3 regions of the Streptomyces sp. NPDC048566 genome follow, and region 2 is predicted to be linked to each of the others. Evidence: riboswitches for the same ligand, from Rfam matches in the RefSeq annotation. Region 2 holds a riboswitch; each other region holds the start of a gene.
The links. A riboswitch is a leader RNA that binds a small molecule or an ion and turns the genes downstream of it on or off. The one in region 2 is predicted to bind thiamine pyrophosphate.
Positions count from the first base shown of each region.

Region 1: linked by a shared signal. The riboswitch ahead of thiC (phosphomethylpyrimidine synthase ThiC) and the one ahead of ACGFS9_RS20745 (thiamine ABC transporter substrate binding subunit) in region 2 are both predicted to bind thiamine pyrophosphate.
Region 3: linked by a shared signal. The riboswitch ahead of thiO (glycine oxidase ThiO) and the one ahead of ACGFS9_RS20745 (thiamine ABC transporter substrate binding subunit) in region 2 are both predicted to bind thiamine pyrophosphate.

Region 1 covers NZ_JBICWL010000004.1:184,616-189,836, reverse strand. The annotation lists gene ACGFS9_RS09730 (IclR family transcriptional regulator) at 1-224, shown strand, start outside; gene ACGFS9_RS09725 (SsgA family sporulation/cell division regulator) at 323-760, shown strand; gene ACGFS9_RS09720 (YibE/F family protein) at 848-2,509, opposite strand; TPP riboswitch at 2,581-2,737, shown strand; gene thiC (phosphomethylpyrimidine synthase ThiC) at 2,730-4,550, shown strand; gene ACGFS9_RS09710 (VOC family protein) at 4,641-5,027, opposite strand; gene ACGFS9_RS09705 (DUF1801 domain-containing protein) at 5,033-5,221, opposite strand, start outside.
Region 2 covers NZ_JBICWL010000013.1:95,253-100,473, reverse strand. The annotation lists gene ACGFS9_RS20750 (ABC transporter permease) at 1-1,506, opposite strand, end outside; gene ACGFS9_RS20745 (thiamine ABC transporter substrate binding subunit) at 1,482-2,582, opposite strand; TPP riboswitch at 2,659-2,764, opposite strand; gene rlmN (23S rRNA (adenine(2503)-C(2))-methyltransferase RlmN) at 2,804-3,910, opposite strand; gene ACGFS9_RS20735 (hypothetical protein) at 4,347-4,859, shown strand.
Region 3 covers NZ_JBICWL010000006.1:71,170-76,390, reverse strand. The annotation lists gene pknB (Stk1 family PASTA domain-containing Ser/Thr kinase) at 1-67, opposite strand, end outside; gene ACGFS9_RS12790 (thiazole synthase) at 406-1,200, opposite strand; gene thiS (sulfur carrier protein ThiS) at 1,204-1,404, opposite strand; gene thiO (glycine oxidase ThiO) at 1,401-2,579, opposite strand; TPP riboswitch at 2,577-2,689, opposite strand; gene ACGFS9_RS12775 (NAD(P)/FAD-dependent oxidoreductase) at 2,950-4,197, shown strand; gene ACGFS9_RS12770 (Rv2175c family DNA-binding protein) at 4,260-4,631, shown strand; gene thiE (thiamine phosphate synthase) at 4,720-5,221, shown strand, end outside.

The sequences.
Region 1 (5,221 bases), on a different contig from region 2:
GGCGGCTCGAACGCACCGCCCGGATGGAGCCGGTGATCGAGCGGCAGGAGTACGCGCTGGGGGCCGTCTGCGCCGCCGTGCCCGTCACCGTGGGCCGTACCGCCGGGGCGATCGGCCTTTCCCTGCCCTCCCGTCAGGCCGACCGGCTGCCTCTCGCCACGCAGCGGCTGCAGAGCGAGATGGGCCAGGTCCTGGGGTCACTCGGGCTCTCTATCAGCATCTGAAAAATCACTCCTTGTGATCTACCGTGCACGTTGCGCAATATTTCAGCTGTGTCGGGGGATGATTCCTGGCCAGACGACGGCGAACGACGGGGTAGGCGATGCGCGAGTCGGTGCAGGCAGAGGTCATGATGAGCTTCCTCGTGTCGGAGGAGCTCTCCTTCCGCATCCCGGTGGAGCTGCGCTACGAGACCTGCGATCCCTACGCCGTGCGGCTGACCTTCCATCTGCCCGGTGACGCGCCGGTGACCTGGGCGTTCGGACGGGAGCTGCTGATCGACGGGGTGGGCCGGGCCTGCGGTGACGGCGACGTGCACATCGCGCCGGCCGACCCGGACACGCTCGGTGAGGTGCTGATCCGCCTTCAGGTCGGTTCCGACCATGCCCTGTTCCGGTCGGGTACGGCTCCGATCGTGGCGTTCCTCGACCGGACCGACCGGCTCGTGCCGCTGGGCCAGGAGCGGTCCCTCGACGGCTTCGGCACCAGCCTGGACGAGGCCCTCGACCGCATCCTCGCCGAGGAGCAGAGCGCGGGCTGAGAGCCTGCGACCCGACCGCCGTGACGCTGCCGCGGCAGCGGTTCCGCGGTGAACGCCGCAGGGTCGCGCGGGCCTGTCCACCAGGGGTCAGCGTTTGCGCCGCCGTCCCTTTCCGCTCTTCGCGGGTGACCCGGACGCAGCCGGTTGCGGGGCGGCCGGGCCTCCCGTGCGGTCGGCCGCGACCACCAGAGCGGCCAGTGCGGTCGTCACGGGCACGGCGGCGACCAGACCGATCGACCCCACGAGCGTGCGCACGATCTCCTCGGCGACGAGTTCGCTGTTGGCGACCGTGCCCACGCTGCTCTGCGCGATCGAGAACAGCAGCAGCAGCGGCAGCGCGGCGCCCGCGTAGGCCAGGACGAGGGTGTTGACCACCGAGGCGATGTGGTCCCGGCCGATCCGGATTCCCGCTCGATAGAGACCGCGCCATCCCATGGTGGGATTCGCCTCGTGCAGTTCCCAGACCGCGGACGTCTGTGTCACCGTCACGTCGTCGAGCACACCGAGCGAACCGATGATGACACCGGCCAGCAGCAGACCGCTCATGTCGATGGCCGGGTACAGGCCGTGGATCAGCCCGGTGCTGTCGTCCGTGTTGCCGGTCAGGAAGGCCCAGTCGATGAAGACCGAGCCGAGGATGCCGATCAGCAGCAGCGACAGGAGCGTGCCGACCACCGCCACCGAGGTCCGGGCCGACAGTCCGTGACACAGGTAGAGGGCGATCAGCATGATCGCGCTGGAGCCGACGACCGCCACGATCAGCGGGTTCGACCCCTGAAGGATCGCGGGGAGGATGAAGAAGTTCAGGATCAGGAAACTGATGGCGAGGGCGATCAGCGCCATGATGCCCCGCATCCGGCCCACCACCACGACGACCACGGCGAACAGGCCGGCGAGCAGGGAGAGGGGCAGCCGGCGGTTCGCGTCGGTCACCGAGTACTGGAGGTTCTCGGGGGCAGAGGGCTCGTAGGCGACGATGACCTTCTCGCCGCGGTGCAACTGCCGTGACTGGTCCGGCTGGACGATCTCGGTGAACGTGCGGCCCGTGTCCTTTCCGGAACCGATCCGGATGGTCGCCCGCTTGCACGCACCCTTCGCCTGCTGCCGGCCCAAGGAGCCTTCCGGTGCGGAGGTGTCACCGCCCGGGGTCCCCCCGGAGGCGTTCACGGAGGCGCAGTCCACCTCGACGACCTTCGTGACGGTCGCGTTCTGCGTCTGCCGGTCGAAACCGACACCGGTGCGCTCGTGGGCCGGGGCGCCACCGGGCCACAACACCACGAGTCCCACGGCGACAGCGGCCGCGAAAGGGATCAGAACCGCGGCGATGACCCTGCGCAGACGCATCGATACGGGCGCTGCGGGGCCGTGGCTGTGCGTGTGGCCGTGTCCACCGCTCGGGCCGTGCCCGTGTCCGCCCCCCGACCCGCGCCCCCGGCCGTCACCCGGGCCCTGCCCGTGTCCGCCACCGGAGACCGGTCCGTGACCGTCACCGGGGCCCGGTGCACCGCCCTGGCCCGGTCCGCGGCCGTCGTACGGTCCGGGACCGGGCTTGTCGTCGAGGAGGCCGCCGTTCCCGCCGCCGACCGCGGGGTCATGAGCCGTTCCCTGCCCGGTGTCGTGCCGGTGGCCGTACGCGGACCCCGGCCCATGCCCCTGACCGGCACCGGGACCATGTCCACGGCCGTCGCCGGCGCCTCGACGGCGCGGCGGCTCGGACGGTGGGAACGAGGGCTGCTGGGTCGTTGTCACCGACCGATCATCGCAAGAACGGCAAGGGCCCCCTGTTCACCGCGCCAGATATGACGCTAGCGTGGTGGCACCTTTGTACACGCGGGAGCTCGGAGCACCGGGCTGAGAGGGCGCTGACCTCCGTCTTCGCGATGTTTCACATGAAACATCGGTGAACGGAAGCCGCTGCGTCGACCGCCGAACCTGTTACCGGGTAATGCCGGCGTAGGGAGTAGGTCTCATGACCATCAAGGACGTCAACACGCCTGCCTCCAGCCAGTCGGACGGTGCCACGTCGCCGTCCGGAGGCGAGGAGGCAGGGAAGTCCATCGGCTGGCACAAGGCGTACGTCGAGGGTTCGCGGCCCGACCTGCGGGTGCCGGTCCGTCAGGTTCACCTGACGAACGGGCAGTCCGTGACGCTGTACGACACCTCCGGCCCGTACACCGATCCGTCCATCGACACCGATGTGCGCCGGGGCCTGGCGCCGGTGCGGGAGAACTGGATCATCGCTCGCGGCGACACGGAGGAGTACGCGGGCCGACCCGTTCGTCCCGAGGACGACGGAATCAAGCACACCGCGCCGCGGGGCGGTCTGCGCAATCTCGACGCCGTCTTTCCCGGGCGTCCCCGGCTGCCGCGGCGAGGGCGCTCGGGGCAGGCGGTCACGCAGCTCGCGTACGCGCGACGCGGCGAGATCACTCCGGAGATGGAGTTCGTGGCGGTCCGGGAGAACGTCGAGCCCGAGATCGTCCGGGCGGAGATCGCCGCAGGCCGGGCGGTGCTGCCCGCCAACGTCAACCACCCCGAGATCGAGCCGATGATCATCGGCAAGCGGTTCCTGGTGAAGGTCAACGCCAACATCGGCAATTCGGCCGTCACCTCCTCCATCGAGGAGGAGGTCGAGAAGATGACCTGGGCGACCCGATGGGGCGCCGACACCGTCATGGACCTGTCCACCGGGCGCAACATCCACACCACGCGCGAGTGGGTGCTGCGCAATTCCCCCGTGCCCATCGGAACGGTCCCGCTGTACCAGGCGTTGGAGAAGGTCGACGGCCGGGCCGAGGAACTCACCTGGGAGATCTACAAGGACACGGTCGTCGAGCAGGCCGAACAGGGTGTGGACTACATGACGGTCCACGCGGGTGTCCGCCTGGCGTACGTGCCGCTCACCGCGAACCGCAAGACCGGCATCGTCTCGCGCGGCGGTTCGATCATGGCCGCCTGGTGCCTGGCGCACCACAAGGAGTCGTTCCTGTACGAGAACTTCGAGGAACTCTGCGAGATCCTCGCCGCGTACGACGTCACGTACTCCCTCGGCGACGGCCTGCGGCCCGGATCCATCGCGGACGCCAACGACGCCGCGCAGTTCGCCGAGTTGAGGACACTCGGGGAACTCAACACGGTCGCGAAGCGTTTCCACGTACAGACGATGATCGAAGGCCCGGGACACGTCCCGATGCACAAGATCAAGGAGAACATCGACCTTCAGCAGGAGATCTGCGATGAAGCTCCGTTCTATACGCTCGGCCCGCTGACCACCGACGTCGCGCCCGCGTACGACCACATCACCTCCGGTATCGGTGCCGCCATGATCGCTTGGTGGGGCACCGCCATGCTCTGCTACGTGACGCCCAAGGAGCACCTGGGCCTGCCCAACCGTGACGACGTCAAGACCGGGGTCATCACGTACAAGATCGCCGCTCACGCGGCCGATCTCGCCAAGGGCCACCCCGGTGCTCAGGACTGGGACGACGCGTTGTCCGACGCCCGCTTCGAGTTCCGGTGGGAGGACCAGTTCAATCTGGCCCTCGACCCGGACACGGCACGGGAGTTCCACGACGAGACGCTGCCCGCCGAGCCGGCCAAGACGGCCCACTTCTGCTCCATGTGCGGTCCGAAGTTCTGCTCCATGAAGATCAGCCAGAGCATCAACGAGCGGTTCGGCGGGGACACCGCCGAGGGTGCGTCGGCGGAGGAGATCTCCGAGGGCATGCTCCAGAAGTCGCGCGAGTTCGCGGCGGCGGGCAACCGGGTCTACCTGCCGTTGGCCGACTGACCCGGTCGCGGGGCGCGGTCCGGGGAGGTGAGCCTGCCCGGACCGCGCCCGGGGCGGATGCGCCCCGGCCGGGGCGGGCGGCGCGGGCGGTCATGCCGGGCTGTCCTGCGGATACCAGCGAAGCTCCACGGTGTTGCCGTCCGGGTCGCGCACGTACAGCGAGGTGGCCGTACCGCGCGCGCCGAAGCGCGGGCCGGGACCGTCGACCACGGTGAAGGTGCCGGCGGCGATCACCTCGTCCCAGTCGAGCGGCTCCACGGCGAGGCAGATGTGGTCGACGTTGGTCCCCGCGCGGACTCCGGCGACGAGATCGATGATGGTCTCCCCGGTGACCCGCACCGACGGGAACGGGGCCTGCCCGAGGCGCCACTCGGTGACGCGCACCGGCTCCAGGCCCAGCAGCCCGACGTAGAACTCCAGGGACCGTTCGACGTCCTCGACGGTGAGGACCAGGTGGTCGAAGGCCTTCACGCGCACGGGGGTCATGCCGCCTCCAGGGCCACCGCGAGGCGCAGCCACTCGGCGAAGAGGGCGGCGTCGACCTCGTCGGCGCGGCCGAGTTTCACCGAGGCCATCCGGCGGGCCCCGGGCACGAGCCGGCCCGACGGATCGCTCACGTCCCGGCCGCGCCAGAGGCCGAAGGTGACGGAGGACGTGTGGGCCTTGAGCAG
Region 2 (5,221 bases):
GATGAAGACCGTCGCCCCGAACTCGCCGAGCGAGACGGCGAACGCGAACCCGGCGGCGATCAGCAGGGCGCGGCGCACCATCGGCAGGTCGACCTCGCGCCAGACCCGCCACGGGGACGCCCCGAGCACGGCCGCGGCCTCGCGCAGCCGCCCGTCGACCGCCCGCAGCACGGGCAGCATCGTGCGGACGACGAAGGGGACTCCGACGAGCGCCTGCGCCAGCGGCACCAGGATCCAGCTGCTCCGCAGGTCCAGCGGTGGCTCGTCCAGGGCGATCAGGAAGCCGAACCCCACCGTCACCGCGGAGACGCCGAGCGGCAGCATCAGCAGCGCGTCGAGGCCCCGGACCAGCCGTCCGGCGCGGCGGGTCAGCGCCGCCGCGGCCAGGGCGCCGATCAGCACCGCGATCGCGGTGGCGGCGAGGGCGTACTCCAGCGAGTTGCCGACGGCGGTGATCGGGGCGACGAGGAAGGTGCCCCCGTCGTCGTGGGCCAGCGCACGGTAGTAGCCGAGGTCCGGGGCGTCCAGTGAGCGCTGGACGAGGACGGCGAGGGGCAGCACGAGGAGGACGGCGATGCTCGCCAGCACCCCGGTGAGCATCGCCCACTGCCCCGCGCCGCGCGGCCTGCGCGCCGTCGTCCGCGCGGACACCAGCCGCAGCGCGCTCTCGCGGCGGCGGACGGTCGCGGCGTGCACCGCGAGGATCGCCCCGACCGCCGCGAACTGCACGAGGGTGAGCACCGCCGCCGTCCCGAGGTCGAAGATCTCGGAGGTCTGCCGGTAGATCTCGACCTCCAGGGTCGAGAAGGCGGGGCCGCCGAGGATCTGCACCACGCCGAACGAGGTGAAGGTGAAGAGGAAGACCATGAGGGCGGCGGCGGCCACGGCCGGGGCGAGGGCCGGGAGCGTCACCCTGCGCCAGGCGGCGAGGCGGGAGGCGCCCAGCATCCGGGCGGCCTCCTCCTGGCGCGGGTCGAGCTGCGACCAGAGGCCGCCCACGGTCCGCACCACGACCGCGTAGTTGAAGAAGACGTGCGCGAGCAGGATCGCCCACACCGTGGTGTCCAGGCGGACGCCCCACAGCTCGTCGAGGAGTCCGCCCCGGCCGACGAGCGCGAGGAACGCCGTGCCCACGACGACGGTCGGCAGGACGAAGGGCACGGTCACCACGGCCCGCAGGACCTGCTTTCCGGGGAAGTCCAGGCGCGCCAGGACGTAGGCGCCGGGCAGCGCGACCAGCAGGGTGAGCGCCGTGGAGGCCAGCGCCTGCCAGGTGGTGAACCACAGCACGTGCCGGATGTCGGGCCGGGCCGCCACGTCCACGATGCGGCCGAACCGCCAGCCACCGTCGCCGTGGAGCCCGCGCGCGACGATCGCGCTCACGGGATAGGCGAAGAACACCGCGAAGAACGCGACGGGCAGGGCCATCAGGCCGAGCCGCGCCGCGTTCCGCCGGCGGGCCGCGCGCGGGGCGCCCTCGGCTACTTGAGGACGAGCGAGGTCCACGACGTGACCCACTGGTCGCGGTCGGCGGCGATCTTCGCGGGAGCCAGCGTGTGGGGGTCCTTGGCCTGCGGTCCGAACTCCGTGAACTCCTCGGGCACCCGCGCGGTGCCGGTGACCGGGTACACGAACATGTTGAGCGGCATGTCCTCCTGGAACTCCTTGGTGAGCAGGAAGTCCAGGAGCGCCTTGCCGCCCTCGCTGTTCCCGGCGTTGCTCAGCAGGCCGGCGTACTCGACCTGGCGGAAGCAGGTGCCGTCCACGACGCCGGTGGGAGCAGTGTCGGGCCTGGGGTCGGCGTAGACGACCTCGGCGGGCGGCGACGAGGCGTAGGAGACGACGAGGGGACGGTCCCCCTTGGCCTTCCGGCCGCCCGCGGACCCGGAGAACTCGTCGTTGTAGGCCTGCTCCCAGCCGTCCACGACCTTCACGCCGTTGGCCTTGAGCTTCTTCCAGTAGCCCTGCCACCCGTCGTCGCCGTACTGCGCCGCGGTGCCGAGCAGGAAGCCGAGGCCGGGCGAGGAGGTCGAGGCGTTCTCGGTGACGAGGAGGTCCTTGTAGGCGGGCTTGACCAGGTCGTCGAAGGACCGCGGCGGCGCGAGGTGGTGCTTCGCGAAGTACGCCTTGTCGTAGTTGACGCAGATGTCGCCCGAGTCGACCGGCGTGACGCGGTGCTTGTCCCCGTCCACGCGGTACCGGTCGGCGATCCCGGCGGAGCCCTTCGCCTCGTAGGACTGGAACAGCCCGTTGTCGAGGGCCCGGCTCAGCAGGGTGTTGTCCACGCCGAAGAAGACGTCGCCCTGCGGGTTGTCCTTGGTCAGGATGGCCTTGTTGACCGCCTGCCCGGCGTCGCCGTCCTTCAGGACGCGGACCGTGTACCCGGACCGCTTCTCGAAGTCGGCGAGCACGTTCTTGGAGACGGCCCACGAGTCGTGGGTGACGAGCGTGACGGTCTTCTTCCCGCCCGAGGCGCCGGCGTCGGCGTCGGACGAGCCGCACGCCGACAGCACGGGCAGGGTGACGAGGCTCAGCCCGACGGCCGTGGCCGCGAGCCGCCTGCTGCTGGTGATGGTGCTCACTGATTCCTCCTGGGTGACCAGGAGAAGACGCGGCCCTGCCCGGGACCTCTGACGGTTCCCGGGCAGGGCGCAACAGCTTGAGTGATGACCGAACTTCCTACCCAGAATGACCTGGGCAAGGTTCAGAGGGTCTGCGGTCTGTCCCGCACTCTCAGCGCTGTGGCGCTCCCCTGTCGGAATATGAAGTTGACTGATGCCGGTTGGCCGTGACGGTTATCAGACTACCGCTCGGTCGCGGCGAGCTGACCGCACGCCCCGTCGATCTCCTGACCGCGGGTGTCCCGGACGGTGACCGGCACGCCGTGGGCCGCGATGGCCGCGACGAACGCCTTCTCGTCCTCGGGCCGCGAGGCCGTCCACTTCGACCCCGGGGTCGGGTTCAGCGGGATGAGGTTGACGTGGACCGGCTTGCCCTTGAGCATCCGGCCGAGCCGGTCGCCGCGCCACGCCTGGTCGTTGATGTCGCGGATCAGGGCGTACTCGATGGACAGGCGCCGCCCGGACTTCGCGGCGTACTCCCATCCGGCGTCGAGCACCTCGCGAACCTTCCACCGGGTGTTCACGGGGACGAGGGTGTCGCGCAGCTCGTCGTCCGGGGCGTGCAGGGAGATCGCCAGCCGGCACTTGAGGCCCTCGTCGGCGAAGCGGTTGATGGCCGGCACCAGACCCACGGTCGAGACGGTGATGCCGCGCTGCGAGAGGCCGAGGCCGTCCGGCTCCGGGTCGGTCAGGGCGCGGATCGCGCCGACCACCCGCTTGTAGTTGGCCAGCGGCTCGCCCATGCCCATGAAGACGATGTTGCTGAGCCGGGCCGGGCCGCCGGGGATCTCGCCGTCGCGCAGCGCCCGCATCCCGTCGACGATCTGGTGCACGATCTCGCCGGTCGACAGGTTCCGGTCGAGCCCGGCCTGTCCCGTGGCGCAGAAGGGGCAGTTCATCCCGCAGCCCGCCTGCGAGCTGATGCACATGGTCACCCGGTCCGGGTAGCGCATCAGGACGGACTCGACGAGCGTGCCGTCGAAGAGCCGCCACAGCGTCTTGCGGGTGGTGTCCTGGTCGGTGGACAGGTGCCGGACGACCGTCATCAGCTCCGGAAGCAGCGCCTCCTGGAGCCTTCCGCGCGAGGCGGCCGGGATGTCCGTCCACTGCTCGGGGTCGTGGGCGTACCGGGCGAAGTAGTGCTGTGAGAGCTGCTTGGCGCGAAACGGCTTCTCACCGATCGCGGCAACCGCCTCCTTGCGCTCGGCGGGCGTGAGATCGGCGAGGTGCCGCGGCGGCTTCTTGGCTCCGCGCGGCGCGACAAAGGTGAGTTCTCCGGGCTTCGGCATAACCCCACCAGTGTCGCAGATCCAATCGGGTGACCTGCGGCTCAAGGTCTGGGGGCCTGTCGCTGGCGGTCGCCATCTGTCGTTGCCGATCCGCCTCGCACGGCCCACAGACGGCCCAGGCGGTCGTCCGTCCTTCTTCTGTGGCTCGCACGGTACGACGTCAGACCAATCAACCGACGTGCACCAATGATCAACAGCAGTTCGAACACTTAGCCACAGCGTTCAACGAACTCCAAGTTCCACGTTGATTCATAGAGTGTTTGTTCGATGCGTGCGGTTCGATTAATTTGCCTGTTTTCTCCTGTATGACACTTTTGCTTGCTACATTCCAAGGTCAAGAGGTCTCTGAGTTAGGTAATCCTCGGCTGACTCCCACGTTGAGCGTTCAGAAGTTGCCACGCGTTCGTCGCGTTCAGATGTGCTAACCTTCGGGATCATGGCAGAGGACCAAGCACTTCGGGACGCATTGGGGGTGGCGCAGCGGCAACTCCTGGAGGCGGAGACTGAACTCCGTGAAGTACAGGAGCGCGTGCGCAACCTGCGGTCCGTCGTGTACGGACTCAAGCAGATCTTTGAGCCGGGGGATGCGGGACGTGTGACCGACTCCGTCGGCGCCGACTCAAGCGAGCCTCGCGCCAAGCGCAGGCGGGGCCACGGAGCGGAGGGGGCGGTAACCGCCTCGGTGCGACGGGCCGTACAACTCCTGACAGAAGCCGGCCGTCCGATGCGGATGTCCGAGATCACCGAAGAGTGGCAGAACCGGGGATGGGTCAACCCGGACTGGAAGGCGCCGAAATCGGCTATCAACATGATCTTCCAGCGCGCCCTGAAGGTAGGGCTTGTGGGCCGTATGCCCGACCGCTCGTGGGTCCTACGAACGGACGTGACACAGGCTGACGGCCCCACCGACGGTCAGGCCCCGCTTTTCCAAGGGGGCGAGGACCATTAAGTGGCTCCGTCCGGTACTGCTACCGGGGCACCCACACCGCTCCGCACTCCATGCAGTGAGGTTGGCCGGCGTACCCGGAAATGGTGCCGTCCTGGCGAAGGCACACGGCTCCCTGCTGCGAGCTGTTCGGCACTCGCAATTCGAACCAGCCACTGCCGCACGAACAGGTAGCGGAGCCGTTGTCGGGTTGGGACGCGGCCCTCCGTGCACTCAGGTCAACGACGCTCATAAGTCAACTCACAGAGAGGAGACCTTCGCATGACGCGAAGGCACGGGCCGATCGGCCCGAACGGAGAGTGGAAGACCGGTCAGCGAGTCCCGGCGAACGGTGACTACACGGACCAGTACGGAGTGACCACGAC
Region 3 (5,221 bases), on a different contig from region 2:
GTGCGTCGACGCGGTAGCGGCCGTCGAGCACGTGTCCGACAAGCGGGTCCTGAAGGGTCGTATCCACGCAGGTGAGTCTACGAGCCGCCACTGTCGGACCGGCCCGTTCGGCCGATACCGGGGCACGACTGCGACCGACCTGTGACGCGCGACGCACCGCCGCCGACCGGCCCGCCCGCCCGCGCCCGCCCCGCTCGCACCCGCTCCGCCGGGCCCCGACGCCCCGGTCGCGGACCCGGTTCGCGACCGCCGCGGCCCCCGCCCGCGACGGCGGCCCCCGCCCGCGACGGCGGCGCCCGCCCGCGCCGGCCCCGTTCGGGGAGGCGCGTCCCCCCACGGCGCGGGACGGGCCCGGCCCGCCCGCGCCCGCCGAGAGGGGCGCCGCCGCGCGGGCCGTCGCCCCGGTCAGAAGGCCGGCCGCTCCGGGTCCAGGTCCGCCCGGCCCTCGGTGGGGGAGGAGGCGGAGGCGAAGTGCCGGCGCGGGATGCGCCCCGCCCGCCGGGCCAGCCGGCCACCCTCCACCGCGTGCCGCATCGCCTCCGCCATCAGCACCGGCTCCTGGGCGCGCGTCACCGCCGAGGCGAGCATCACGCCCGCGCAGCCCAGCTCCATCGCGAGCGCCGCGTCCGAGGCCGTACCGGCCCCGGCGTCCAGAATCACCGGTACCCGCGCGCGCTCGACGATCAGCTCGAAGTTGTGCGGGTTGCGGATGCCCAGCCCGGAGCCGATGGGCGAGCCGAGGGGCATGACCGCCGCGCAGCCCACGTCCTCCAGCTTGCGGGCGAGCACCGGGTCGTCGTTGGTGTAGGGCAGCACGGTGAAGCCGTCGTCGACGAGGGTCTCCGCCGCGTCGAGCAGCTCCACCGGATCGGGTAGCAGGGTGCGCTCGTCGGCGATGACCTCCAGTTTGACCAGGTCGGTGCCGAGCGCCTCGCGCGCGAGGCGTGCGGTGAGGACGGCCTCGCCGGCGGTGTGGCAGCCGGCCGTGTTCGGCAGCACGCGGATGCCGAGCCGGTCCAGCACCGACAGCACCGAACCGTGCACGGACGGGTCCACCCGCCGCATCGCGACGGTCGTCAGCTCCGTGCCGGACGCCACCAGGGCGCGCTCCAGCACGTCGAGGCTGGGCGCCCCGCCCGTGCCCATGACGAGCCGGGAGGTGTAGCTGCCGCCTCCGAGGAGGAAGGGGTCGTCGGCCATCGGTCAGCCTCCTTGTACGGCGGTGAGGACCTCGACGCGGTCGCCCTCGGCCAGCGCCGTGGACGACCACCGTCCGCGGGGGACGACGGTCTCGTTCAGGGCGGCGGCCACCCCCGAGGGCGCCGGGGTGAGGGTCGCGACGAGGGCGTCGAGAGCGGTCCCGGCGGCGATCCGCCGCCGCTCTCCGTTGACGACGATGTTCATGCGGGCTGCTCCGAGAGGGCGGAGGCGCCGAAGCGCCGGGGGGAGAACGGGCGGGCTTCGGCGGGGAGTTCGCCGGTGGTCAGGACGTGCGCCAGCACGTCGCCGGTGACCGGGGTGAGCAGCACCCCGTTGCGGAAGTGGCCGGTGGCCAGCAGCAGACCCTCCAGTGCGGTGGGGCCGAGCAGCGGCGCGTTGTCGGGGGAGCCGGGGCGCAGGCCCGCGCGGGTCTCGGTGAGCGGCAGCTCGGTGATCCCGGGGACCAGCTCGTGGGCGTCGCGCAGCAGCTCGTACACGCCGCCCGCCGTCACCGTCGTGTCCCAGCCCAGTTCCTCGCTGGTCGCGCCCACGACGAGCTCGCCGTTCTCCCGCGGCACCAGGTAGACGTGGCTGCCGCGGACCACGGCCCGCACCGTGCGGTTCAGCAGCGGCGGGCGGTCGCGCGGCACCGCCAGCCGGAGCACCTGGCCCTTCACCGGACGGACCGGCGGCAGGACGTCGGCCGGGACGCCTTCCAGCCGGCCGCTCAGGCTTCCGGCCGCGAGCACCACCCGGCCCGCGCCGAGCGCCGTGCCGTCGGCGGTCACCACCCCGGTGGCCCGGTCGCGGTCGACGGTCAGCCGCTGCGCCCAGGTCCGGTGCAGGCGCACCCCGGCCCGCTCGCACGCCGTGAGCAGGGCCGCGGCGAGGCGCCGCGGGTCGATCTGGTGGTCGCCGTCGACCCGCAGGCCGCCGCGCACCCCGGGGGCGAGCATCGGCTCCAGGCGGCGGCACTCCCGGCCTGTCAGCCACTGCGACGCCAGTCCGCAGCGGCTCTGCAGCGCGTGCAGGTCCCGCAGGTGGGCGCGGTCGTCGGCGTCCAGCGCGACCGCCAGGGTGCCGCACTGCCGGTGGCCCGGGTCCCGGCCGCTCGCCTCGGTGAGCTCGGCGACGAACTCCGGGTAGCGGCGCGCCGAGGCGAGGTTGAGCCCGAGCAGGGTCTCCTCGCCGTAGTGCAGTTCGGTGACGGCGGCGAGCATCCCGGCCGCGACCTGCGCGGCCCCACCGCCGGGCTCGGGATCGACGAGCGCGGTGGCGAGTCCGCGCTGCGCGGCCCGCCAGGCCGTGACCAGGCCGATGATCCCGCCCCCGATGACGAGGACGTCGGACGGTCGTGTGGACGAGTGTGTAGGCGACATGGGCGTCCAGCCCCTCCCTTCGCCGGCATGACCCGGATCAGGTTCGTACGGTCGGAGGCCGCCCCAGCCTCCCTCTCAGCCCGTTGCGCCGGGCTCCCGCGAGTGCTTTGCGTCCGCCACCCTAGCCCGCGCCCCGCGAGCCGGTAAGGGAGCCTCGGCCCGGCGCCCGGGCGGACGGCTCCGTGCTCCGCGGCGGAGCGGGCCCTCGGCGCGGGGGCGGTCCGGGTGTCCGCCGCGTCCGGCCGCCGGCCGTGCCCGGCGGCCGGGAGCGGCCGCCGTCCGCGGGGGCGCCTTTTCCGCCGGCCGCTGTGCGGCGGATCACCGGACGTGAGCGATGACTGACGCAACGTCAGGTGTCTATGGTGATCTGGTGAGCGAGCAGACGCAGGCGAAGGCGCAGGGGTCCACCGCGCGGCGGGTCGTGGTGGTGGGCGCGGGCATGGCCGGGGTGCAGACGGCGGTCGCCCTGCGCGAACAGGGGTTCACCGGCACCGTCACGCTGATCGGAGCGGAGCCCCACCAGCCCTACGACCGGCCGCCGCTGTCCAAGGCGGTCCTGCTCGGCACGGCGGACGGCGCGGCCCTCGACGTCGACTTCGCGGCCCTCGACATCGAGCTGCGGCTCGGCCTGGAGGCCCTCGGCGTGCGCGCCGCGGACCACGAACTCGACACCGCCGCGGGGCCCGTCCCCTACGACGTCCTGGTCGTGGCGACCGGCGCCGAACCCATCCGTCTCCCCGGCGCGGAGGGACTGCCGGGAGTGCACCTGCTGCGCACGCTGGACGACGCCGAACGGCTGCGCCCCGTCCTGCTGGGCCGGCAGGGCATCGTGGTCGTCGGAGCGGGCTGGATCGGCGCCGAGTTCGCCACCGCGGCGCGTGAGGCGGGCTGCGCGGTGACCGTCGTCGAGGCCGCCGACCGGCCGCTGGCCGCCGTGCTGCCCGCCGAGGTGGCCGCCCCGATGGCCGCCTGGTACGCCGACAGCGGGGCCACGCTGCGCACGCGCACCCGCGTGGAGCGCGTCGAGCCGGGGGCCGTGGTGCTGGACGACGGCTCCCGGGTGCCCGCGGGCGCCGTGGTCGTCGGGATCGGCGCGCGGCCCGCGACCGGCTGGATCGCCGGCTCCGGCATCGCCCTCGGAGCCGACCGGGAGATCCTCGCCGACGCCCACCTGCGCACCTCGCTGCCGGACGTGTACGCCGTCGGCGACTGCGCCTCCTTCCCGTCCGGACGCTACGAGGACCGCCTCCTGGTCCACCACTGGGACAACGCGCTCCAGGGGCCCCGCACCGTCGCCGCCAACATCGTGGGAGCGACGCCCGCCGCCTACGACCCGGTGCCCTACTTCTGGTCCGAGCAGTTCGGTCGTTTCGTGCAGTACGTCGGCCACCACACGCCCGCCGACGAGCTGGTGTGGCGGGGCGACCCCGCGGGCGCCGCCTGGTCGGTGTGCTGGCTGCGCGGGACACGCCTGGTCGCCCTGCTGGCGGTGGGCCGCCCGAGGGATCTGGCGCAGGGCCGGCGGCTCATCGAGGCGGGGGCCCTCATGGACGCGCCGCTGCTCGCGGACCCGTCGAGGCCGCTGAAGACGGCCACCGCGCAGACCCCGCCCGCCTGAGCCCGTCCCGGGTCGGACGCCCTCGGCTTCCGACTGTCGGTCCGGGATGGCAGGCTTGTCCCGTGACCGAGATTGACGCAAAGATCGATGCTCTCGTCCCCGCCTGGCTCACCCTCCCCGACATCGCCGAGCAGTTCGGCGTCGAGGTGACCCGCGTCCGGCAGCTGGTCAAGGACGGCCAGCTGATCGCCGTACGCCGTGGTGAGAACCGCGCGCTGCACGTCCCCGCCGCCTTCATCGACGGGAACGAGCAGAAGGTCGTCAAGGGCCTGTCCGGCACCCTGACGCTCCTGCGGGACGACGGCTTCACCGACGAAGAGGCCCTCGAATGGCTCTTCACCCCCGACCCCACCCTGCCCGGCACCCCCGCGCAGGCGCTGAGCGAGAATCGCGGCACGGAGGTGAAGCGCCGCGCCCAGGCGCTCGCCGTCTGACCTGTTCGAGACGATTCGGCGCGGCGAGCGCGGCGGCCGGGCACCCGGCCGCCGCGCTCCCCGCGCACCGACCACGGGGGACCCACGCATGCCCGCAGCAGCCGCCACTTCCGCCCGCGCCCGCCTCGCCGACGCCCGCGTCTACCTCTGCACCGACGCCCGCAGGCGCCAGGGCGACCTCGCCGAGTTCGCCGACACGGTCCTCGCGAGCGGCGTGGACATCGTGCAGTTGCGCGACAAGGGCATGGAGGCGGCCCAGGAGCTGGAGCACCTGCGGGTCCTCGCCGACGCCTGCGCCCGCCACGGCAAGCTCCTCGCGGTCAACGACCGGGCCGACGTGGCCCACGCGGCGGGCGCCGACGTGCTGCACCTCGGCCAGGGCGACCTGCCCGTCCCCGCCGCCCGCGCGATCGTCGGCGACGGGGTGCTGATCGGCCGCTCCACCCACGCGGGTCCGGAGGCCGAGGCCGCCGCCGCCCAGGACGGCGTGGACTACTTCTGCACCGGCCCCTGCTGGCCCACCCCCACCAAGCCCGGCCGGCACGCCCCCGGCCTCGGTCTCGTCCGGCACGCCGCCGGCCTCGGCACCG